2 regions of the Proteus sp. GOKU genome follow, and region 2 is predicted to be linked to the other one. Evidence: predicted binding sites of a transcription regulator. Region 2 holds the regulator's gene; the other holds the start of a gene.

Region 1 (12,632 bases), 1.1 Mb from region 2:
GAAAAGATAAGAAGTGAACGATTAGCCACACATTCTGTCACATTAGAGCAAAGCTTTAGTGCAATACCATTGATTGGTCGTTTAAATGAGGTACAAGCTGATGGTTTATTACGTTGGCGACCTGCCAGCTTAACAGCTAATGACTTATTGCAACTTTGGATTGAGCACCTAGTTTATTGCTTGAAAGAGGGCACTGGTGAGAGTCGGTTTTACGGTAGAAAAGAGACTCAATGGTGTTTATTACCCGTTGATCCTGAGTTTGCCTATGCAACATTAGACAAGTTAATCAGTGACTATAAACAAGGGTTAAACAGCCCATTAGCGCTATTTGCGAAAAGTGGCTGGGCTTGGTTACAAGCTTGCTATGATAAAAAATCACAAGAGTTTTTACTTGATGATGAAGAGACTCTTGAAAAAGCAGAATTAGTACTGATGCAACATTTAACGGATAGCTATAATCGAGATGGTGAAATGAGTGACATGTATGTTCAGCGTGCTTTTTCTCAATTAGATGAACTTTTTTTACAAACAGTCAAACAGACGGCATTAACAATATTTAAACCAATAATTCCATTTCTGAAAAAATAAGGGAGCTCATATCAGATGAGAAAATACTTCTCGCAACTATGGATCATGTTGCTATTGATGCTAGTGAGTATCAACAGCTTTGCCGCTGATCCTCTCTGGCAAGTATTGCCAGATAGTATTGAAAAAAGTGAGAGCGATCCACGGCAATATCAAGCGATTAAACTACCTAATGAAATGACCGTATTACTGGTTTCTGATGAAAAGGCAGTTAAATCATTAACGGCTGTGGCATTACCTGTTGGAGCATTAGAAGATCCAGATAGTCAGCAAGGTCTTGCGCACTATTTAGAGCATATGGTGCTAATGGGATCGGTGAAATATCCTCAATCAGGCAGTATGTCTGAATTCTTACAAAAGAATGGCGGCTCTCATAATGCGAGTACAACGACTTACCGCACTGCGTTCTATTTAGAAGTAGAAAATAGTGCCATTAATGAAGCGGTAGATCGCCTTGCTGATGCTTTAGCTGAACCTTTACTTGATCCTAAAAACGCAGATCGTGAACGTAATGCTGTTAATGCTGAATTAACAATGGCGCGCGCACGCGATGGTATGCGTTTTTGGCAAGTCAGAGCAGAAACTTTAAACCCAGCACATCCAAGTTCTCGCTTTATGGGGGGGAATCTAGAAACATTAAGTGATAAACCAAATAGTAAGCTTCAAGATGAATTGATTAAATTCTATCAGACACACTATTCTGGCAATTTAATGAATGGTGTTATTTATAGTAATAAATCACTTGATGAATTATCTAAATTAGCCGCAGAGACTTTTGCTCGTATCCCGAATAAAAAGGCTGACGTGCCTGTCACAACAGTACCTGCTATGACGGATAAAGAAAAAGGGTTAATGATCCATCTTGTACCTGCTTTGCCGCAAAAAACCTTACAGATTGAATTTGGTATTGATAATAATGTTGCCGATTTTCGTAGTAAATCTGATGAATATATTGGTTATTTAATCGGTAATCGTAGCGCGGGCACATTGGCAACATGGCTACAAGATCAAGGCTTGGCTGAAAGTATTAGTGCCTCTTCAGAGCCTTATATTGATCGTAACCAAGGCTCATTTACGATTTATGTCGCGTTGACAGATAAAGGTTTAGCGCAAAAAGACAAAGTGATTTCTGCTATCTTTGCATATATTCGTTTAATTCAAACAGAAGGTATCAGTCAGCGCTACTTTAATGAAATTGCGAATGTATTAGATCTCTCATTCCGTTATGGCTCTATTGTAAGAGATATGAATTACATAGAAGGTATTTCGGATATGATGCTGCGTTATCCAATCAAAAATATCCTAGATGCAGACTATATTGCTGATAATTATGAACCTTCAGCGATCCTTTCTCGTCTTGATTCTCTTACACCAGAGAAGGCTCGTATTTGGGTAATTAGTCCTAATGAACCTTCTAACAAACAAGCCTATTTTGTTAATGCGCCTTATCAGGTTGATAAAATCACAGATAAGCAATTAAAAACATGGCAAGCATTATCAGACGATATTTCATTATCACTGCCAGCACTTAACCCTTACATTCCTGATAATCTTTCACTAATTGATGCGGACAGCAAAATCATCAAACCACAATTGTTGTGGCAAGATAAAAGCGCTCGCTTATTTTATATGCCATCACACTATTTTTCTGATGAGCCTAAAGCCAGTGTGACATTAAGTTTAGTGAATAAGAAATCAGACATTACTGTTAAGCAGCAAGTGACGCAAACCTTAACTGATTATCTTGCTGGTTTAGCATTAAGTGAATTATCTTACCAAGCTTCTGTTGCGGGAATGAATATCTCATCCTCATCAGGGCAAGGCATTGATTTTTCAATGAATGGGTATACACAACATTTACCAGAATTAGTTAATGCGACACTGAAAAGCTATATGAGTTTTGAATCAACTCAAGAAGAACTAGATCAGGCTAAATCTTGGTATCGTGAACAGCTTGAAGTGACTCATAACTTAAAAGCATTTGAAGCCGCTATGCTGCCAGCTCGCCGATTAAATACGATCCCGTATTATGAAGAAGCTGATAAAATCAAAGCATTAGAGTCAATTACACTACAAGATATTATTGATAATCGCCGTGAAGTCATTAAAAATTCGGCACTTCAAGCACTGATTATTGGTAATTTAACACCAGAGCAAAGCCGTGATATTGCTAAATCTGCACACGAATTATTAGGTAATCAAGGCACAGAATATTGGATCGGTGAAACATTAGTATTCAATAAATTAAATGCAGTTGAATTCCAAAATAAATCGAAGAGTACAGATAATGCATTAGGTGAGCTTTATATCCCGACAGGTTATAGCCGACTTGAAGGTCAGGCAATTTCTTCAGTGCTAGCCTCAGTTATCAAACCTTGGTTCTATGATCAATTAAGAACAGAAGAGCAACTAGGTTACGCCGTATTTGCTTATCAAGGCACTATGGGTGAGCAATCAGGTATCGGCTTTTTACTACAAAGTAATGCAAAACCACCTGTCTACTTAAATGAGCGCTATAACGCATTTTATCAGCAAGCTTACGAACGTTTGAAAAAAATGAACGAAGCTGATTTTAATCAGTATAAACAAGCGATTATTACCGAAGTTAAACAGCCACCTCAAACGTTCTATGAAGAAGTTTCTCTTTATCGAAATGACTTCCATCGTAATAACTTAAAATATGATGGCCGTGAAAAATTCTTAGCAGAGCTTAATAAGGTTACGTTAAAACAAGCTATTGAATTTTATGAAAAAGCAATTATAAAACCTAACGGATTTATTTTTGTTTCTCAAGTTATTGGTAAAGATGGCAAAGATGCTGATTACGCAGAAAATAAACAATGGAAGCGTTACACCACAGTAAGTGAATTACAAAAAACCTTACCTGTTGAGGAAATTAAAGAGTGAGTGAAGTGATACAGGCACAGCCATTAAACCCGTATACGCTTCCTCTGTACCAAAGACGCCTCATTGAGGCGTCTGCGGGAACAGGGAAAACTTATACAATAGGGTTGTTGTATTTACGGCTGCTTCTTGGATTAGGCGGAGAATCTGCATTTTACCGCCCTCTCAGTGTTGAAGAGATTTTAGTTGTAACATTTACGGATGCGGCGACAGATGAATTACGAGCACGTATTCGTAAAAATATTCATGAACTAAGACTTGCCTGTATCCGTCACGATGTTGAAAGTAGTGATAATACTTACCACGAGTTACTCAAACAGATACCTAATAAAGAGCTAGCGGCACAGTGGTTGTTAGAAGCTGAACGCCAAATGGATGAAGCAGCTATTTACACTATTCATGGCTTTTGTCAGCGTATGTTGGCGAACAATGCCTTTGAATCAGGAGTCTTGTTTGAACAAGTCTTGATCCAAGATGAATATGAGCTCAAAAAACGGGTATGTGCTGACTTCTGGCGTCGCCATTGTTATCCACTTTCTTATGATGTTGCTAATGCAGTAAGCCAGATTTGGTCTGGCCCAGAACAACTGCTTTATGAAATACAGCCTTATTTACAAGGTGAAATGCCTGAAATAGAAGGTGTGGCATTAGATAGCGAAAACGAATCAGTAAAAGAGCGTCATCAAGCGGTTATCGAAGCAATTAATAATGTTAAAACTCGTTGGAATGAACATCATCATGAAGTTGAAGCATGGATAACGGCTTCAGGTGTCGATAAACGTAGTTACAGCAGTCGTTTCTTACCTAAATGGATTGAAGAAATCACTTTGTGGGCGTCAACACTAGAAACTAAAAGCTATCAATTACCTGATTGTTTAGTTCGTTTTTCTCAAGAAACATTGAATGAGAAGGCGACTAAAGGTCCAGCGCCAGAGCATATTCTGTTCGTTGAAATTGAACGATTAACAAAGCAGAGTTTGACTTTGCGTGATGTTATTTTGGTCAACGCGATCCCTGAAATACGCCAAGGTATTGAAAATGAAAAAATGCGTCGTGGCGAAATGGGATTCGATGATTTATTAACACGTTTAGATAGAGCATTGAAACGTGAAGGTGGTGAAGCTTTAGCACAAGCCATTCGTGAACGCTATCCAGTAGCAATGATTGATGAATTCCAAGATACAGATCCTCAACAGTATCGTATTTTTGATGCGATTTATGGTGAGTATGAAAACAGCGGTTTGTTGTTTATCGGTGATCCTAAACAGGCAATTTATGCTTTCCGTGGTGCGGATATTTTTACTTATATTCAAGCTAGAAAGCAGACATCTCATCACTACACATTAAACACTAACTGGCGCTCTGCACCGGGTATGGTGAATGCAGTTAACAAACTTTTTATGCGTTCGAATGCTCCATTTTTATTTGAGCATATCCCTTTTATTGAAGTAAGTTCAGCTGAAAAAAACCAAGACATGGCTTTTATTTACCATGATAAACCGATTTCTCCTTTTAATTTTTGGCTTGCTGAAGGTGAAAGCGTTTCTACGGGAAATTATGAACAAATCATGGCGGCACAATGTGCTGCACAAATTCGTGATTGGTTATCAGCTGGGGATCGGCAACAAGCTTGGCTGATTGAACAAGATACAAAAAAATCGGTTACATCTGCTGATATTATGGTGTTAGTGCGTAGCCGTAGAGAAGCCGTACTTATTCGTGATGCACTGAATTTACTTTCGATACAATCGGTGTTTTTATCCAATCGTGAAAGTGTATTTGAAACCAATGAAGCTAAAGATCTACTTTGGTTATTACAAGCAGTTGTAACACCGGAGAAAGAGCGAGTCTTAAGGGCATCTTTAGCTAGCCGATTATTTGGTTTTAGCGCGAAGCAAATTGATGATCTGAACCGCAGTGAAGCGCGCTGGAATAGCTACGTAGAGAAATTTGCTGATTATTATGTACTATGGCAAAAGCGTGGTGTTTTACCGATGTTGCGTAAAATCATGATGGATAATCAGATTGCGGAAAACTTGCTCGCAAGCATTGATGGTGAACGTCGGCTTACAGATATCATGCATATCGGTGAACTATTACAAGAAACATCATTACAGCTTGATAGTGAACACGCCCTTATTCGTTGGTTAGCACAACAGATTTCTCATCCCGATGCGCAGTCTGAAAGCCAACAAATGCGTTTGGAAAGCGACCGAAACCTTGTGCGGATTTGTACTATCCATAAATCTAAAGGCCTTGAATATCCTATCGTTTGCTTACCTTTTGCTTGTAATTATCAAGAGCAGAAAGGGGCGCTTTATCATGATAGAGAGAAATTTTACGCAAAATTAGATATTTTTAGCCGACCTGAAAGTTTGCGTTTAGCAGATGAAGAGCGCTTAGCTGAAGATTTACGCTTACTTTATGTCGCATTAACACGATCTAAATTCTGCTGTTATGTTGGTGTTGCTCCTCTTGTTAAGGGGACTAAACGTAAGTCAGGGCTTACCGATCTGCATAAAAATGCTTTAGGATATTTATTACAGCTAGGTGAAGAAGGCGATAGTGAATTATTGCATCAATCAATCCATGCTTTATTAGATGATAATATCAGTGTAACAACGCTTGATAATATATCTGCACATCGTTATCAGCCTCAATTAATGGCTGAAACAAAACTTGAGGCTGCTATATTTAAACGCCAGATCCATGATAACTGGCGTATAACGAGTTATTCAGGGTTAACCTATCAGCATTCAAATCGTAATTCTCATTTTGATTTAGGTGATATTGAGGCTTTAGTGCAATCTATCGCACCGGGGCTTGATACAGATGCTAAAGGTGAGAAGCAACAAGGGGAGGTTGATGAAAATTCAATTCATCATTTCCCTCGTGGGGCAGTAGCAGGAACGTTCTTACACAGTTTGCTGGAAGTATTAGATTTTTCACAACCTATTGATGAACTGTGGATGCAAGGACAATTGACAGCTCAAGGTTTTGATGAAAAGTGGGCTCCTCTTTTAGTTTCATGGATGGAAACGCTATTTCATACACCTCTTAATACTCAAGGATTGTGTCTTGCTGATATCCCAAAATCACAACAACTTGATGAATTACAATTCTATTTGCCTATTGAAAAAGAGGTATCATCAACCCAGTTGACTCAATTAATTAGCCAGTTTGATCCACTATCAAAACGTTGTCCAGCTTTGCAATTTCAACAAGTAGAAGGGATGCTCAAAGGCTTTATTGACTTAGTCTTTTCTTGGGAAGGTAAATACTATGTTGTGGATTATAAATCGAATTGGTTAGGTGAATCGAGTGAGGATTACACACAAGAAGCGATGATGAATGCAATGATGGATCATCGCTACGACTTGCAATATCAACTCTATACCTTAGCGTTACATCGTTTTTTACAACAGCGCATCCCTGATTATGATTACCAAAGCCACTTTGGCGGAATTTATTACCTCTTCTTACGAGGTATAGACAAAGCGCATCCCGGAAATGGAGTTTATGCTTATTTACCTGATGAGGCTTTTGTTTTGGCTCTAGATTCACTATTTACAGGTAAAAGTAGCAAACTTGATGTAGTCGGTGAGAAATAAAAATGATCAAACTATTAGAACAAGCGATTACACAAAACTTATTACGGCCTTTAGATCTTCGATTTGCACAAATGCTGGTGGAAGATGAAAACCCTATTTTACTGTTTATATTTGCTTATTTGAGTGCTCAAACTGGAGCGGGTCATGTTTGTTTACCATTGAGTATTATTCAGAAAGATCAACTGTTTGATGGTAGACAAAAGGAGTTTGCACAAGAAATTTGGCAAAAAATGGGTAAGCCTTCTGCTAAAAAAATAGTAGAAGAATTGACTCATTGTCATTGTGTTAATCAAAGTGGCGATGATTCTCCCTCACCCATTATTTTAGATAATGAACTTCTTTATCTACAAAGAATGTGGAGCTATGAAGAGAAAGTTGCTCGTTTTTTTAGGCAAGAGCATGCCATTGTTGATATTGATGAGAATGAATTAATTAAAGTACTCGACCAACTTTTTCCAACAACGAAAGAAAGCCAAGAAACAAATTGGCAAAAAGTGGCTGCGAGTGTTGCTATTACAAGCCCTACCTCTATTATTTCTGGGGGGCCTGGAACAGGGAAAACGACAACAGTTGCTAAAATTTTAGCGGCTTTTGTGATGCTTACATCGAATGAAAAGCCGATTATTCAATTAGCGGCTCCTACAGGTAAAGCCGCTGCGAGATTAACGGAGTCTTTAGGTAACGCTTTGGCACAACTTAATTTAAGCGAAGAAGAAAATAAGTGGATGCCAAAACAGGCACAAACTATTCATCGTTTATTAGGCGCTCAGCCTGAAAGCCAGCAAGTGCGTTACCATAAAGATAATCCATTACAGCTTGATATTTTAGTTGTTGATGAAGCATCGATGGTTGATTTACCTATGATGGCGCGTTTGATTGATGCACTTCCACCAAAATGCCACGTTATTTTCTTAGGTGATAAAGACCAACTAGCTTCTGTTGAGGCGGGCGCTGTATTAGGTGATATTTGCCGTTTTTCTGAAAATGGTTTTAGTCAAAAGAGATTTGATCAAATTAATCACTTGACCAAAGGTGAGCTGGCTAAATCTACCGACATTATTCCTGTCTCTCAAACACCCGTTTCTGTCGTCAGTGATTCTCTGTGTCTGCTACGAAAAAGCTACCGCTTTGGTGAGAATTCAGGGATAGGGCAACTTGCTTTCGCGGTTAATAAAGGACAGACCAAAACAGCCATTGCGTTGTTGAAAAAAGCAGAGATTAGCCCACAACAGCTTGAAATCGCATTAGAGCCTCAAGATGTGAGCTTTATTGCTTTAGAGTCAAAAGAGAGTTATTTACTGATGATCCAAGATGCTGTTAATGCCTATCGAGAGTATCTCACTTTAGTTTCTCAAAAAGCATCACCTGATATTATTCTTAATGCATTTAACCAATACCGTCTATTGTGCGCGCGAAGAGAAGGCCCTTTCGGTGTAAGTGGTCTAAATGACAGAATTGAAATGTTATTGCATCGTCAGCGATTGATCCGCCGTCCTACAAATAGTTATCAAAGTGATTATATTGGACGCCCCATTATGATCCAACGAAATGACAGTACGTTAGGTCTGTTTAATGGTGATATTGGTATTATGCTCAATAATGATGAAGGTGAAATGAAAGCTTTTTTCCAACTACCTGATGGAAAATTGAAAGTGATCCAACCTAGCCGATTACCACAACATGAAACTGCGTATGTAATGACAGTGCATAAATCACAAGGTTCGGAATTTACCCATACAGCGTTAGTACTGCCCGATAAATTTTCACCTGTTGTTAGTCGTGAATTATTGTATACCGCATTAACACGGGCTAAACAGAAGCTTTCTCTTTATGCCTCAGAGTTGATGGTGAAAATGGCAATACAAACACGTATTCAACGTCGAAGTGGATTAATTGATAAGTTACGTTATTAGTCGTTAGTTAATAATGAAAATAATAAAAGACAGGCATTGAGAGGGATACCTGTCTTTTTTATATTTGGCAATTACTCTTTATGTAAATCTAAAATCAAAATTTTAGAACGACGTTGGTAATTATAAAGTGCTTGTTTTTCAATCGGTAGCTTATCAATTTCAGCTGGTTCAAATCCTTTTTCTTGAAACCAGTGTATGCTGCGAGTTGTCAAAACAAACAGCTTTTCTAACCCTAATTGCTTAGCATGTGCTGAAATACGTTGTAGCAAAACTTCACCACGACAAGAGCTGCGATAATCAGGGTGTACTGCAACACAAGCCATTTCACCAATTTTTTCTGATGGATAAGGGTAGAGTGCTGCACACGCAATAGTCATATTATCGCGTTCAATTATGGTGAATTGGTCAATTTCAATTTCCAATTGCTCTCTTGAACGTCTGACTAAAATACCTTGTTGTTCTAATGGGCGAATAAGTTCGAGTATGCCACCAATATCATTAATATTCGCTCTACGAACTTTTTCTGCACTCTCCATGACGATTTGAGTACCAATACCATCACGAGAGAATAACTCTTGAATAAGAGCACCATCAGATTGATAACTAAGTAAGTGGCTACGCTCTACACCACGACGACAGGCTTTAACTGCACCGCGTAAGAATCTCACTGTACCTGAATGGTAATCACCTTCTGTTTGTAGCTCTCGAATTTTATCTTCGGCTTGATTAGGTAATAGTTCAGAAACAATGTGTCCTTCTTCATCGACAACACCTTGGAATGAACAAAAACCAATTATTTTTTGTGCTTTAAGCTTTATAGCAAGCTGTGTTGCTACTTCTTCTGAAGTGAGATTAAAGCTTTCACCCGTCACAGATACCGCAACTGGGCCAATTAATACAATGGCATTACTGTCTAATTGACGGTGAATAGCCTCTTCATCGATACGACGGATTTTTCCGCTATGACAATAATCAACACCGTCATCAACCCCTAATGGTTGAGCAATCACAAAGTTACCACTGACAACATTAATATGCGCACCTTGTAATGGCGTATTGCTTAAACTCATTGATAGGCGAGCCGTAATATCGAGTTGCAACGTACCCGCAGCTTGTTTAACAATTTCCAAGGTTTTGCTATCTGTGATGCGCGTATATTTATGATAAATCGGAGATACCTTTTGCACTTCAAGAGCTGTATCTATTTGTGGGCGAGCACCATAAACAACCACTAAACGAATGCCTAGGCTATGTAATAACCCAATATCATTAATGATAGATGGGAAGTTTTCGTGAGCAATGGCTTCACCACCCAGCATAATGACAAACGTTTTGCCTCTATGTGCATTAATATACGGAACCGAGTGGCGGAATCCATCGACCAATTCGGTGCTACGCTCTTTCATAAAACCCTCTCAAGTGAATTTTTATTCGTATTTAATGTATTTTTATTCTTTTTGGAGAGGAATGGCAAGTAAAATCCTATCTTATTGTTTTCCCTGAAGGCAGAATATTCGTGTAAAAGTGAGTAATTGTGCTGTTTTTAAGTGACAGTGAAGTGTGGATTGGGTAAAGTTTTTCGTTCTTAACTTTTTTTATCTCTTTTTAGAGTTTATTGACGTTAATCGTTTTTTTGGAATATTTTCATGAGTCATTCTGAGCACAATCAAACTCGTCGTCGTCTTGTTAAAGGAATTGGCGCGTTATTATTGTTAAGTGTTAGTCCTGTTGGTCTTGCTGCCACAGCATCTATTGTTGCTGTGAGGGTTTGGCCTGCCTCGACTTATACTCGCGTGACTATAGAATCCAGTACACCACTGAAATATCGTCAGTTTGCATTATCAAATCCTGAACGTATTGTGGTGGATTTAGAAGGTATTCAACTTAATAGCACACTAAAAGGTGTTGCTAATCAGGTTCAGACTAGCGATCCCTATTTAAAACTTATTCGCGTTGGTCAAAATACACCTAAAACAGTTCGACTGGTATTTGAAGTAAAAACGCCTGTACAACCACAAATGTTTACGCTTAAACCTGTGGCTGAATTTAAAAACCGTTTGGTGTTAGATTTCTACCCAAGCCACGGCGCTGACACGGAAGAAGATCCTCTTTTAGCGCTATTACGTGAATATAACGACGGTGATTTACAACAAGCTGTACCAGCACAAACCGATACACGTAAACCGGGCAGAGCAGGGCGAGATAGACCGATTATTATCATGATCGATCCTGGCCATGGTGGAGAAGATCCGGGCGCAATAGGTAAATATAAAACACGTGAAAAAGATGTGGTTTTACAAATTGCTCGTCGCTTAAGAACGCTTATTGATAAAGACGCCAAAATGAAGGCGTATATGACACGCAATGAAGATGTCTTTATTCCATTGACAGTACGTGTTGCTAAAGCGAGAAAAATGCAGGCAGATTTATTTGTCTCTATCCATGCTGATGCGTTTACAAACCGCTCTGCAAGAGGTTCTTCTGTTTTTGCATTATCAAAAACGGGCGCAACCAGTAACACTGCACGCTATCTTGCTCAAACACAAAATGAGTCTGACTTAATTGGTGGGGTGAGTAAAAGTGGCGATCGCTATGTAGACCATGCAATGCTCGATCTCGTACAAACTGCGACTATTAATGACAGCCTAAAATTCGGTAGTGAAGTACTTAAGTTATTAGGCGGTATTAATAAACTGCATAAAAATAAAGTCGATCAGGCGGGTTTTGCGGTATTAAAAGCCCCTGAGATCCCTTCTATCTTAGTAGAAACGGCTTTTATCAGTAATATCGAAGAAGAGAAAAAACTAAAAACCGCTAAATTCCAGCAACAGATCGCAGAGTCTATTTTCAAAGGGATCAAAGCTTATTTTGCTAATGGTGGTGAATTAACGTTAGCAGACCGTAGCTAACCTCTTCCTATATCTTTTTTATATTCCAGTAGAAAGCCAAGATCATACGCTTTCTATTGGAGCTTCTTATTGTGTTTTCAGCACAATAAATCTATCCAATACAATGCGTTATTGAAATAAAAGAAATGTAGTATAGAAATCTATGATTGATAAGATTAGGTTTGTGAATTAAGAGAGAAAGTAAAAATAAGAAGGAATTTTGAAGAGAAATTGGTTGCGGGAGCTGGATTTGAACCAACGACCTTCGGGTTATGAGCCCGACGAGCTACCATGCTGCTCCATCCCGCGACTGAATTGTTGTTTATAGAATTGGTTGCGGGAGCTGGATTTGAACCAACGACCTTCGGGTTATGAGCCCGACGAGCTACCATGCTGCTCCATCCCGCGACTGATACTATAACTTACTGCTTTGTGAATTGGTTGCGGGGGCCAGATTTGAACTGACGACCTTCGGGTTATGAGCCCGACGAGCTACCAAGCTGCTCCACCCCGCGTCTCCACAGAGGGGCACTATACTCAGGATCTGCCGAGTTGCAAGTTTTTTATGAAATTTTTACAGTTTTCTTTTAAAAACGGTCAGAAATAACACATCAAGATGCAAATTTAGGCAGTTATACTCGTCCTACTTCAAGTTATTTAGAATATATACTTGATGTTTAAAAGTCATATTGATTGGGTGATAATAGAAAGTCTTAGCAATCGGTATATTC
Region 2 (12,632 bases):
GGCCCTCAGTGGCTACATGATTATATTTTACCTGAACGTTGGGTGTTAGCTGTTGCTGGAACTCATGGTAAAACAACAACAGCGGGTATGCTGGCTTGGGTTTTAGAAGACTGTGGTTATAAACCGGGATTTTTAATTGGCGGTGTACCGGGTAATTTCCAAGTATCCGCACAGTTAGGCGAAAGCCCTTTCTTTGTGATTGAAGCAGATGAATATGACAGTGCTTTCTTTGATAAGCGCTCGAAATTTGTTCATTATTCTCCACGCACATTGATTTTAAATAATCTTGAATTTGATCACGCTGATATTTTTGATGATTTAGCGGCAATTCAAAAACAATTCCATCATTTAGTTCGTATCGTCCCAGGCACCGGAAAAATCATCATGCCTGATAACGATATGAATTTAAAACAGACCATTGGAATGGGATGTTGGAGTGAACAAGAATTCACAGGTGAAACTGGAGATTGGCAAGCCAAAAAACTCAGTAATGACAGTAGCCATTTTGAGGTATTCCACAAAGGTGAGCGAGTCGGAGAGGTGTGTTGGGGACTTTCTGGTGAACACAACATGCAAAATGGCCTAATGGCGATTGTTGCAGCGCACCACGTTGGTGTTTTACCAGCGGATGCTTGTGAAGCATTAGATAAGTTTATTAATGCGCGTCGTCGCTTAGAGTTACGTGGTGAGGTTAATCAAGTCAGTGTTTATGATGACTTTGCACATCATCCCACAGCGATTTTAGCAACGCTTGAAGCGTTACGCAGTAAAGTCGGTGGAACGGCTCGTATTATTGCTGTGCTAGAGCCTCGTTCAAATACCATGAAAATGGGAATTAGTAAGGATGATATCGCGCCTGCATTGGGTCGTGCTGATGAAGTCTTTTTATTCCAGCCACCTAATATTCAATGGTTAGTGAGTGATATTGCAGAGCATTGTGTACAACCTGCTCGTTGGAGTACAGATCTCGATACATTAGTCGATATGATTGCGAAAGAAGCTCAAGCGGGCGATCATATTTTGATTATGAGTAATGGCGGTTTTGGTGGTATTCATGAAAAACTACTCGCAAAATTAGCGCAACCTAAAGATCCTGATAGCCAATATTAAAAATAAATAAGCCACTGAAAACTCAGTGGCTTATTTTTTGAAGCTGTAGAAAGGCTAATTATAATTCTTGATCAAAAAGATTCAGAATAGCGTCTCGTAATTCTTCTGTAGAAAATCCCGGAGCCGGTGTTGAAAAAATAGTGTCATCACCCGCAATACTACCAAGGATACCTTCTGCTTTGCCTAATGAGTCTAATAAACGTGCAATAAGTTGTGCCGCACCCGGACTTGTTCTTATCACCACAACAGAATGGTTATGATCGATATCGAGTACCAGATTTTTTAATGGGCTGCTTGCTGTTGGTACGCCAAGCTCAGTAGGAAGGCAATAGACCATTTCCATTTTGGCGTTACGGGTTCTTACCGCACCAAATTTTGTTAGCATACGAGAGATTTTGGACTGATTAATATTATCAAATCCAGCCTCTTGTAATGCAGTCACAATCTCGCCTTGTGAACTGAATTTTTCTTCTTTCAGCAGGGCTTTAAACGCTTTAACCAAGTCTTCTTGCTTAGAAGGAACGCGCATAGTTCACCTTTAGTGAGTTATCAATAACCCGTGTATTATGCAGAGAAGTGAATTTTTATGCAACATAAGACGAAGAAAGGCGAGTGATAGCCTCCTCAAAATTGTAAAGTAGAATGTACTGCAAAAAAAATTTATTTACAGCGTGCAAATGTGATAATTTAAAGAAAGTAAAATATTTGTTAAATAAATGATAAGCTTAAATGATTATCATAAGGATGATGGTGTACTTAACACTTTGCCATATTTATTGAAATTATTTATCAAAAGGGTGTCCACTATCTCATTAACAGATAAGCAATTTGTTTAGAATAACCAAAGTATTATTTTTCACTGAAAATGCCTTATTATGCAATATTGCTGTTAAATAATTGTTTTTTAAAAGGTGAATTGCGTAATAGTGAGTATCTCGAAGGCGTTCCACTATCTCGTAAACTAAGGAGTATCAGAATGAAAGTAGCAGTTCTCGGTGCAGCAGGTGGTATTGGTCAGGCACTGGCACTTCTTCTTAAAAATCAGCTTCCAGCTGGTAGTGAACTCTCTTTATATGATATCGCTCCCGTCACACCGGGTGTCGCCGCTGACTTAAGCCATATCCCGACTCAAGTTACTGTAAAAGGTTTTGCGGGTGAAGATCCTTCTCCTGCGCTAAAAGGCGCTGATGTTGTTCTGATTTCTGCGGGTGTTGCTCGTAAACCAGGCATGGATCGTTCAGATCTTTTCAATGTTAACGCAGGTATCGTGCGTAACTTAATTGAAAAGGTTGCACAAAATTGCCCGAAAGCACTTATCGGTATCATTACTAACCCAGTGAATACAACTGTTGCTATTGCAGCAGAAGTGCTTAAGAAAGCAGGCGTTTACGATAAAAAACGTCTTTTCGGTATCACCACTCTCGATATTATTCGCGCGAATACCTTTGTTGCAGAACTAAAAGGTAAAGATCCACAAAAAACCAATGTTCCGGTGATTGGTGGACATTCTGGTGTGACTATTCTTCCTCTATTATCTCAAGTTGATGGCGTTTCATTTACTGATGACGAAGTTGCAGCATTGACTAAACGTATTCAAAACGCAGGTACTGAGGTTGTTGAAGCAAAAGCAGGTGGTGGATCAGCGACATTATCTATGGGTCAAGCAGCCGCTCGTTTTGGTCTTTCATTAATTCGCGCTCTAAATGGCGAGAAAAATGTTATTGAATGCACTTATACTGAAGGCGACGGAGAATATGCCCGTTTCTTTGCACAACCTATTCTTTTAGGTAAAAACGGTGTAGAGGAATATTTATCTATCGGTAAATTAAGTGATTTTGAAAAGCAATCTCTTAATGGCATGTTAGATGTATTGAAAAAAGATATAATTCTTGGTGAAGAATTTATTAATAAATAAAGAAATACTTTTTTTGCTATAAAAATAATGCAAATTTAAATAAAAACCGCTGATACTATATCAGCGGTTTTTTTTATTAATTATAATGTCTGTAATTATTAGTTAATTATTAGTTTTGGTACGAATCTTTCGTTCAAGTAATTCTCCTGTTTCAGGATGAAAATAACGGCTAGGCCAAATTTCACTAGGAGCTACACCAAGATAATCAGCAATGATTTTCTCTCCTTTAGGCCAAGGGCGAGACAGCGCATTAGCGAGTGTTGAAGAGCTTAACCCTGCTTGGCGAGAGATGGCAGCAAGTGTTGTTCCTCGTTTTCTAAGTGCGGCAATAATATCGGCAGGATGCCAATCAGATTTCCTTGAAATCATTTTTAATCCTTTTTCTATAAAATTGATTGCTGTGTTAGTGGTATAAATAACAGTTTATTAGAAATGTCCTAAAGCATTTAAACTGATTATTTAGAAAATAAAATAACATTATTTTTCTAAAAAGATTTCTGATTTTTTTCTTAATAATTTCTTTTTTGAAGTTGATAACAATTTTAGAGAAACGTAATGAAAAAAGAGTGGTATACGGCAAAGGAATTGACGGGTATAGGTGGATTACCTAAATCACCACAAGGTGTAAATTCAAAAGCGAGACGCGAGTCTTGGCAAAAACAGAATGTAAAAAATAAGCAAGGTAATGGTGTTGAATATCATTATTCTTGTTTACCAGAAAAAACTTTAATTGCTCTAGAACTTTATGAGCCATTAGCACATTACAAATTAAATAAAAAAGAGGAGCCACTCGTTATCTGGGTGAAAGCATTCCAACAACTAAATGATGGTGAACAAAAAACATTAACAGAGCTGATATTGCGGGATGGTATTAGAAGTTTTTTAGAAAAAATCGTCAATGATTAAGCGATTTTAAAGAATCTATTATTGCGTTATCCGCAACAGATATCTATCTGACTAACCTCTTAGTTGAATGTGAGATGAGATCATGAAAAAAGAATGGTATACAGCGAAAGAATTAGTGGGGCTTGCGGGGTTACCTAACTCACCGCAGGGAGTTAACTTGATGGCGCGTCGTGAAGGATGGGAAAACCGTCGTAAACGTGGCGTGCAGGGAAAAGCTGTCGAGTATTCCATAAAAAGTCTACCTGATGAGGTGATTGGTGTGCTCGCTGCACATGAACCTCCGGCTGAGTATTTATCAAAACGTCAGGATGCCTTTTTAATTTGGGTTGAAGCTTATTATCAACTGACCAAATCAGAACGAGAAAAGATTGTGAAATTCGTGCTTCGCGAAGGGCTGGCAAAGCTCATTAGCTATATTGATGCGGATAATCAAGATGCTATTGAACGAGAAAACGAAGAAGTGCTCAATAAATTAAAAAGCCCACCAGAATCGACGTAGTCGCTCTGGCGGGCTTCTTTACATAACTAAGAGGATTTATACATCAAAGTTATGATTGACGTTGTACAGCGACGTGAGCAAGCCCAATAAGCGCATCTTTATACGGTGAGTCAGGTATAATTGATAAAGCTTCAATCGCTTTGTCTGCTTCTTCTTCTGCTTTTTGGCGGGTATATTCCAAAGAGCCACACTGTTTCATAGTATTTAAAACAGTATCCAATAAATGGCGACCATTACCTTGTTCAATGGCTTGGCGAATTAATTGGGATTCTTCTTCATTGCCATTATGCATAGCATGAAGTAATGGCAACGTTGGTTTACCTTCATCAAGATCATCACCAGTGTTTTTACCCAACTGGTTGTTATCTGCATCATAATCAAGCAAATCGTCAATGAGCTGGAAAGCAGTCCCAAGATAACGACCATAATCTTGGAATGCTTTTTCTTGCTCAGGCGTCGCACCAGAAAGAATGGCTGACGCATGAGAAGCCGCTTCAAACAGACGAGCTGTTTTGCTGTAGATAACTTGCATATAGTCATCTTCAGAAATGTCAGGATCGTTACAATTCATTAATTGTAAAACTTCACCTTCAGCGATCACATTGGTGGCGCTAGACATTAATTTTAATACACGCATCGAATCAAGATCCGTCATCATCTGAAAGGATCGTGTATAAATAAAGTCGCCAACAAGTACACTGGCAGCATTTCCAAAGACAGCATTTGCCGTTTGTTTTCCTCTGCGCATATCAGATTCATCAACAACATCATCATGTAACAACGTTGCAGTATGAATAAATTCGATAAGCGCTGCGACCGAGATATGTTTGTCACCTTGATAGTCCAATGCTCGTCCAGTGAGCACTGCGATCATTGGTCGGATCCTTTTACCACCACCACTAATGATGTAGTAACCAAGTTGGTTTATCAAAGAAACATCTGAATTAAGCTGGTAAAGGATTGCCTCATTTACCGCAGTCATATCAGCGGATGTTAGTTTTATAATAGATTCTAAATTCATGTTTTTTCGACTTTGGCTCGCCAATGAGCGCGTTATTATTAATAAAAAATGATCATGCCATAGATTTTACTCTCTTATAATTTAGATTGTACTTTAAAAATGGCTGAAATAAATATCGTGTAAAAAACTCTTTTTTTTAACGCTAGTTTGCGATCTGTACTTGTCATCGGCACTAAATTTGCGTAGAATTCGCGCCCTATGTGAATATTTTAATTGTGCACTCAAATTATACATATTGGGAGTGTGCGGAAAGCGGAGTTTATATGTACGCGGTTTTCCAAAGTGGTGGTAAACAACACCGAGTCAGCGAAGGTCAAACTATTCGTTTAGAGAAGCTGGAAGTAGCTACTGGCGAAACAATCGAGTTTGATACTGTAATGATGGTCGCTAATGGCGATGACATTCAAATTGGCGCTCCAATCCTTGCGGGCGTTAAAGTTAAAGCGGAAGTGGTTGCTCACGGTCGCGGCGATAAAGTTAAGATTGTTAAGTTCCGTCGTCGTAAACACAGCCGTAAACAACAGGGCCACCGTCAGTGGTTTACTGATGTTAAAATCACTGGTATCGCTTAAGGTTTAGGAGAGTAGTTCAATGGCACATAAAAAGGCTGGCGGCTCGACTCGTAACGGTCGTGATTCCGAAGCAAAACGTCTGGGTGTTAAACGTTTCGGTGGTGAAGCTGTATTAGCAGGTAGCATCATCGTTCGTCAACGTGGTACTAAGTTCCATGCAGGTACTAACGTTGGTTGTGGTCGTGACCACACCCTGTTTGCATTAGCTGACGGAAAAATTAAGTTCGAAGTTAAAGGTCCAAACAACCGTAAATTTATCAGCATCGAAGCTGAATAATTACTGGTCCTTTAAGCACCGAGTCAAAAGCCCTGCAAATATGTTGCGGGGCTTTTTATATTTAAAAAAGGCCATCTCTGGGTAATTTCGGCCATCCAGCACGTTAATGGCTACTATACGGAGTAAAATCATGAAATTTGTTGATGAGGCCAAGATCCTAATCGTCGCGGGCGATGGTGGTAACGGCTGTGTAAGCTTTCGTCGCGAAAAATATATCCCTAACGGGGGACCAGACGGTGGTGATGGTGGTGATGGTGGTGATGTCTACATGATTGCAGACGAAAACCTAAACACCTTAATTGATTACCGTTTTACAAAATCTTATCGCGCAGAACGTGGTGAAAATGGTCACAGCCGTGATTGCACCGGTAAGCGTGGTCAAGATATTACTATCAGTGTTCCTGTCGGGACGCGTGTCCGTGATTTAGCAACAAATGAAGTCATTGCTGACTTAACTGCTCACGGCCAAAAGCAAATGGTTGCTAAAGGCGGCTTCCACGGTTTAGGTAATACTCGCTTTAAATCATCGGTTAACCGTGCTCCACGTCAACGTACAATGGGAACGCCGGGTGAATCTCGCGAAGTCCTATTAGAGCTAATGTTATTAGCTGATGTGGGTATGCTTGGTATGCCAAATGCGGGTAAATCCACATTTATTCGTGCAGTATCAGCAGCAAAACCTAAAGTTGCTGATTATCCATTTACAACGTTAGTACCAAGCTTAGGTGTGGTACGCATGGATAATCACCAAAGCTTTGTGGTTGCAGATATTCCCGGATTAATCGAAGGCGCTGCTGATGGTGCAGGTCTTGGGATCCAATTCTTAAAACACTTAGAACGCTGTCGTGTGTTATTACACTTGATCGATATTGATCCTATTGATGGATCGGATCCTGTGGAAAATGCAAAAATTATTATCTCTGAACTAGAGAAATACAGCGAAAAATTAGCACAAAAACCACGTTGGTTAGTGTTCAATAAAGTTGATCTTCTCGATGCTGAAGAAGCAAAAGAGAAGGCAAAAGCCATTGTTGAAGCGCTGGGTTGGGATGAAAACTATTACATGATAGCGGCCATCAACCAAGAAGGTGTGAAAAAACTTTGCTGGAATATCATGGAATTCCTGAATGTTACTCCGCGTGAGCAAGACATTGTTGCGACAAAAGCAGAGCCAGGAAAAGTTGACTTTATGTGGGATGATTACCACAAAGAACAGCTTGAAAACCCTGATTTCGAAGAAGATGACGACGATGATTGGGATGAAGAAGACGACGAAGGTATTGAGTTTATCTACCAACGTTAATCATCATTCTCTATGATTAAAATAAAAAAACGCCTGATTAATCAGGCGTTTTTCATATCTATTGCTTATATTATTAGGAGTAAATCTAACGGTTGTTGTACATATCTTTATACAGGTTTGTTTCAAAACGCACTAAATAAGCGCGTCCAGCATTACGATTCTGTGTAGGAGGTGAATACGCCGAAACGTATTGTACAAATGCTACTTTTTGTCCATTTGCCGTGGTCATAAAGCCCGCAAGATTGTAAACCCCTTTTAATGAACCCGTTTTAGCAGAAACTTTGCCATCGACACCTGCTTCATGAAAACCACCTCGATACTGCAATGTACCGTCATGTCCTGCAAGGGGAAGCATGGTAATAAAGTTTAATTCACTCTCATGTTGTCCAATGTATTGAAGGACTTGCATCATTGTTGCTGGTGAAATGAGGTTATGGCGAGAAAGGCCTGAGCCATCAACCATAACGGTATTTCCTAAATCAATTCCGGCTTTTTGTTTTAAAATAGCGCGGGTTGCTTCTGCGCCAGAGCGCCAAGTCCCTGCAACGCCATAATACTCACGACCAATGGTTCTAAATACGGTGTCTGCAATCATATTGTCAGACTCTTTTAGCATGGTAGTCAGTAAGTTATGTAATGGTTTTGATTGTGTCTGTGCTAGTACAGTAACCGGCGCTTTTAGTTGAGATCGACGTTTGATATATCCATCAAGTTCAATATTGGCGCGCTGTAACTCTTCTTTTAAAATTGTACCCGCCCAATGAGCACCATCTTGAATAGAAAACATTAAAGGGACTGCATCGTCACGTTTAGGAATACAACCTGTTATTACATAGGTATTTAAGTCACGAACAGTGACATCTAATTCACAAAAACGGGTACGAGTTGATCCTTTCTCATAAGTTTCAACTTCACTTAAAACGGTTACAGGATAGAAAGAAGCTTTACGTATTGTGGCAATATCACCTTCTTTGCTGCCACTTTGCAGTAAAACAGAAAAACAGTTCTTATCAACAATTGCGGCACTAGGAGGGGCGCTAAAGCATTGAGTTAGATCATTCCAAACCCAACCGGGTGCTTTGTCATGGCTTGAAAAAGCAGAAGTATCAATAAGCAAATCGCCGTGCACTTTTGTAACACCTGATTGTTTTAATACGGCAACCATTGCTCTTAATTGTTGGCGGGTTAATGTAGGATCGCCTGTAAAACGAAAGATCAAATCACCCATAAGCTGATTGTCTTTTATCTTACCTTCTGTTTCCATTGTTGTGGTGAATTGATAGTTTCCACCTAATTGAAGTAATGCCGCGAGTGCAGTCACCACTTTTTGAGTACTTGCTGGAAGTGCTAATTGATCGGCATGATAATTAAGATTAGGAGAAGCAGCGCCAACGGGTTGAGTTATTAAACCTACTTGAGTTCCTTCGGGAAGAAGGGATGTGTAGTTTTCAACAGGTATCGCTTGAGTTGAAAAACTGATGATACTTAATGTGTAGAGTATCCGTCGAAATGTTGATAGTAAGCGCATAATTTCTCTATCCGTGACTATAGCGTGTAACGTTACAGTATTGATTGCCAAAGGCTAATACTAAAGGGCAATGAGGGCAAAAGTAAACGGTAACAAGCAGGATTAGCTCATTATCGGAAAAAGTCTGTTTATCTCTTTATAAAGAGAGATAAGGCGTGAAGCAATGCGTCTGTTGTGTTAGATTTAGTTTTAAGTCTGGAAGGGTTAGTTTTCGTCCCAACAGCATGAGTTGGGAATATAATAGTGTCCCCTCATTCACCGAATATCCGTAGAGACAGGCCCAATTTAAGGCTGCCTGTGTCTTTTTTTGTCTTGAGAAGAGTAAATAGATCCTTTTCTCTGTGTTGTTAGTATAAAAAATCAGGATGATACCTATTTTTTATTAGGAATAGTATTGAGGTATTAACACATGAATCAGATCCCTATGACAGTTCTAGGTGCAGAAAAATTACGCGAAGAGCTGGAATATTTAAAAGGTGTTCGTCGTCCCGAGATTATTGCCGCTATCGCTGAAGCTCGTGAACACGGAGACTTAAAAGAAAACGCGGAATATCATGCTGCAAGAGAGCAACAAGGTTTCTGTGAAGGTCGTATACAAGAAATTGAAGCAAAGTTATCAAATGCTCAAGTCATTGATATTACAAAGATGAATAACAATGGCCGTATTATTTTTGGTTCAACAGTGACATTGTTAAATGTTGAAACTGAAGAAGAGCAAACTTACCGTATTGTTGGTGATGATGAAGCGAACATTAAAGAAAACTTAATTTCGGTTAACTCACCGATTGCGCGTGGATTGATTGGTAAAGAGTTAGATGATGTCGTTGTTATCACAACACCGGGCGGACAAGTCGAGTACGAAGTTTTAAACGTAGAATATATTTAATTTATAATTTTACGTTTCTATAGAAAACTAGACTGCTATCCTGTGGTAATATAAAAAAGGCCTTAAAAGGCCTTTTTTGCCATAGAGTTAGTTATGGCATTTTTATATAAAGATACAAGTTTTATTTCGGTAAAATAATCTTACGTGCTTCTGAAGGACGATAAAGAACAAGAATTTTTCCGATAACTTGTACATTCTGTGCACCGCTTTCGCGTACAATCGCTGCCACGATCAAGTTTTTAACATCTCGATCTTCGCCTGCGATTTTGACTTTGATAAGCTCATGGTGCGCCAGAGCGAGTTCAATTTCTGCAAGAACGCCTTCAGTCAACCCGTTGTTACCAATCATAACGACTGGATTCAGGTGATGAGCGAGCCCTTTCAGGTGTTGAATTTGTTTTTTGTTAAGAGTCATCATTAATTTTTGCTTTGTTGGGATTGAAAACGATCTATTCTAACGCCATCTCTCACTTATCACCATAAAATGTCGTTAATACGGGGTTAAATGAGTGAAAGAGTAAAAATTTTGATAGCTAAGTGTATGATAGTTGGAAAACGCAATGGCCAATAAAAAACGTTCGGCAAGCTCTAGCCGCTGGTTACAAGAACATTTTAGTGATAAATATGTTCAGCAAGCACAGAAAAAAGGGTTTCGCTCTCGTGCTTGGTTTAAACTGGAAGAAATTCAGCAAAGTGACAATATCTTTAAACCAGGTATGACCGTTGTCGATTTAGGAGCAGCCCCTGGTGGGTGGTCTCAATACGTTGTACAGCAGTTAGGAAGTAAAGGTCGAATCATCGCATGTGACCTTTTACCTATGGATCCTATAGTCGGAGTCGATTTCCTTCAAGGCGATTTTCGTGATGAACTTGTGTTGAAGGCATTGCTTGATAGAGTAGGTGAAAACAAAGTCCAGGTTGTCATGTCTGACATGGCTCCAAACATGAGCGGTACACCCGCGGTCGATATCCCTCGATCCATGTATTTAGTAGAGTTAGCGCTTGATATGTGTCGTGATGTACTGGCTCCCGGGGGAAGTTTTATTGTCAAAGTGTTTCAGGGAGAAGGCTTTGATGAATACCTGGGGCAAATACGCTCCCTGTTTACGAAAGTGAAAGTTCGTAAACCAGACGCTTCGCGGTCTCGTTCTCGTGAGGTATATATTGTAGCCACAGGGCGTAAACTTTAGTACCCTAAAGCTATTTGTTAACACAGTTGTAATATGAGGTTAATCCCTTGAGTGACATGGCGAAAAACCTGATCCTCTGGCTAGTTATTGCAGTCGTTTTGATGTCATTATTCCAGAGCTTCGGACCCAGCGATTCGAATAGTCGTAAGGTGGATTACTCTACCTTTATCAATGAGTTAACTAATAACCAATTACGCGAGGTCAGCATAAGTGGTTATGATATTAATGTAACTAAAACAGATAACTCAAAGTACAGCACGTATATGCCTATGCGTGATGACAACCTGCTGACCACTTTAATGAACCGTAATGTAAAAGTAACGGGCGAACCACTTGAAGGCCAAAGTCTTCTGACTCAAATTTTTGTGTCTTGGTTCCCAATGCTATTACTGATTGGTCTTTGGATTTTCTTTATGCGCCAAATGCAAGGTGGTGGCGGTAAAGGTGCGATGTCTTTCGGCAAAAGCAAGGCACGCATGTTGACAGAAGACCAAATCAAAACAACCTTCGCTGATGTAGCAGGTTGTGATGAAGCGAAAGAAGAAGTAAGCGAATTAGTTGAGTATTTACGTGATCCGGGCCGTTTCCAGAAATTAGGAGGTAAAATCCCTAAAGGTATTCTGATGGTAGGGCCTCCAGGTACAGGTAAAACATTATTAGCAAAAGCCATCGCGGGTGAAGCTAAGGTCCCATTCTTTACCATTTCAGGTTCTGATTTCGTTGAAATGTTTGTGGGTGTGGGTGCTTCTCGTGTTCGTGATATGTTTGAACAAGCTAAAAAAGCAGCACCTTGTATCATCTTTATCGATGAAATCGATGCGGTCGGTCGTCAACGTGGTGCAGGTTTAGGTGGTGGTCATGATGAACGTGAACAAACACTGAACCAAATGCTAGTTGAGATGGATGGTTTCGAAGGTAATGAAGGTATTATCGTTATCGCGGCGACTAACCGCCCAGACGTATTAGACCCAGCATTACTTCGCCCAGGTCGTTTTGACCGTCAAGTGGTTGTTGGTTTACCTGATGTACGTGGACGTGAGCAAATTCTTAAAGTCCATATGCGTCGTGTACCTTTATCACCAGATGTTGATCCAGCGATTTTAGCGCGTGGTACACCAGGCTTCTCTGGTGCTGACTTAGCTAACTTAGTTAACGAAGCGGCTTTATTTGCTGCACGTGGTAATAAACGTGTTGTCTCAATGGTCGAATTTGAGAAAGCGAAAGATAAGATAATGATGGGTGCAGAGCGCCGTTCAATGGTGATGACTGAAGAACAAAAAGCATCAACCGCTTATCATGAAGCTGGTCACGCAATTATTGGCCGTTTAGTACCAGAACATGATCCTGTGCATAAAGTAACGATTATTCCTCGTGGACGTGCATTAGGTGTGACTTTCTTCTTACCTGAAGGCGACCAAATCAGTG

The links. The regulator ArgR, encoded in region 2, controls arginine synthesis, uptake and breakdown. The targets are predictions, from matches to a motif close to ANTGAATAAAAATACANT.
Region 1: the regulator ArgR is predicted to act here: its motif matches at 10,453-10,470, upstream of argA (amino-acid N-acetyltransferase).

The regions. Positions count from the first base shown of each region.
Region 1 is NZ_CP034105.1:3,329,394-3,342,025, reverse strand. Features, by position in the region: gene recC (exodeoxyribonuclease V subunit gamma) at 1-588, shown strand, start outside; gene ptrA (pitrilysin) at 604-3,492, shown strand; gene recB (exodeoxyribonuclease V subunit beta) at 3,489-7,100, shown strand; gene recD (exodeoxyribonuclease V subunit alpha) at 7,103-9,013, shown strand; gene argA (amino-acid N-acetyltransferase) at 9,085-10,419, opposite strand; gene amiC (N-acetylmuramoyl-L-alanine amidase AmiC) at 10,660-11,922, shown strand; tRNA gene EHE21_RS15310 (tRNA-Met) at 12,134-12,210, opposite strand; tRNA gene EHE21_RS15305 (tRNA-Met) at 12,233-12,309, opposite strand; tRNA gene EHE21_RS15300 (tRNA-Met) at 12,340-12,416, opposite strand.
Region 2 is NZ_CP034105.1:271,381-284,012, forward strand. Features, by position in the region: gene mpl (UDP-N-acetylmuramate:L-alanyl-gamma-D-glutamyl-meso-diaminopimelate ligase) at 1-1,110, shown strand, start outside; gene argR (transcriptional regulator ArgR) at 1,169-1,639, opposite strand; gene mdh (malate dehydrogenase) at 2,087-3,025, shown strand; gene EHE21_RS01380 (helix-turn-helix domain-containing protein) at 3,128-3,394, opposite strand; gene EHE21_RS01385 (DNA-binding protein) at 3,581-3,931, shown strand; gene EHE21_RS01390 (DNA-binding protein) at 4,014-4,430, shown strand; gene ispB (octaprenyl diphosphate synthase) at 4,480-5,451, opposite strand; gene rplU (50S ribosomal protein L21) at 5,715-6,023, shown strand; gene rpmA (50S ribosomal protein L27) at 6,043-6,300, shown strand; gene cgtA (Obg family GTPase CgtA) at 6,431-7,603, shown strand; gene dacB (serine-type D-Ala-D-Ala carboxypeptidase) at 7,689-9,131, opposite strand; gene greA (transcription elongation factor GreA) at 9,541-10,017, shown strand; gene yhbY (ribosome assembly RNA-binding protein YhbY) at 10,139-10,432, opposite strand; gene rlmE (23S rRNA (uridine(2552)-2'-O)-methyltransferase RlmE) at 10,578-11,207, shown strand; gene ftsH (ATP-dependent zinc metalloprotease FtsH) at 11,255-12,632, shown strand, end outside.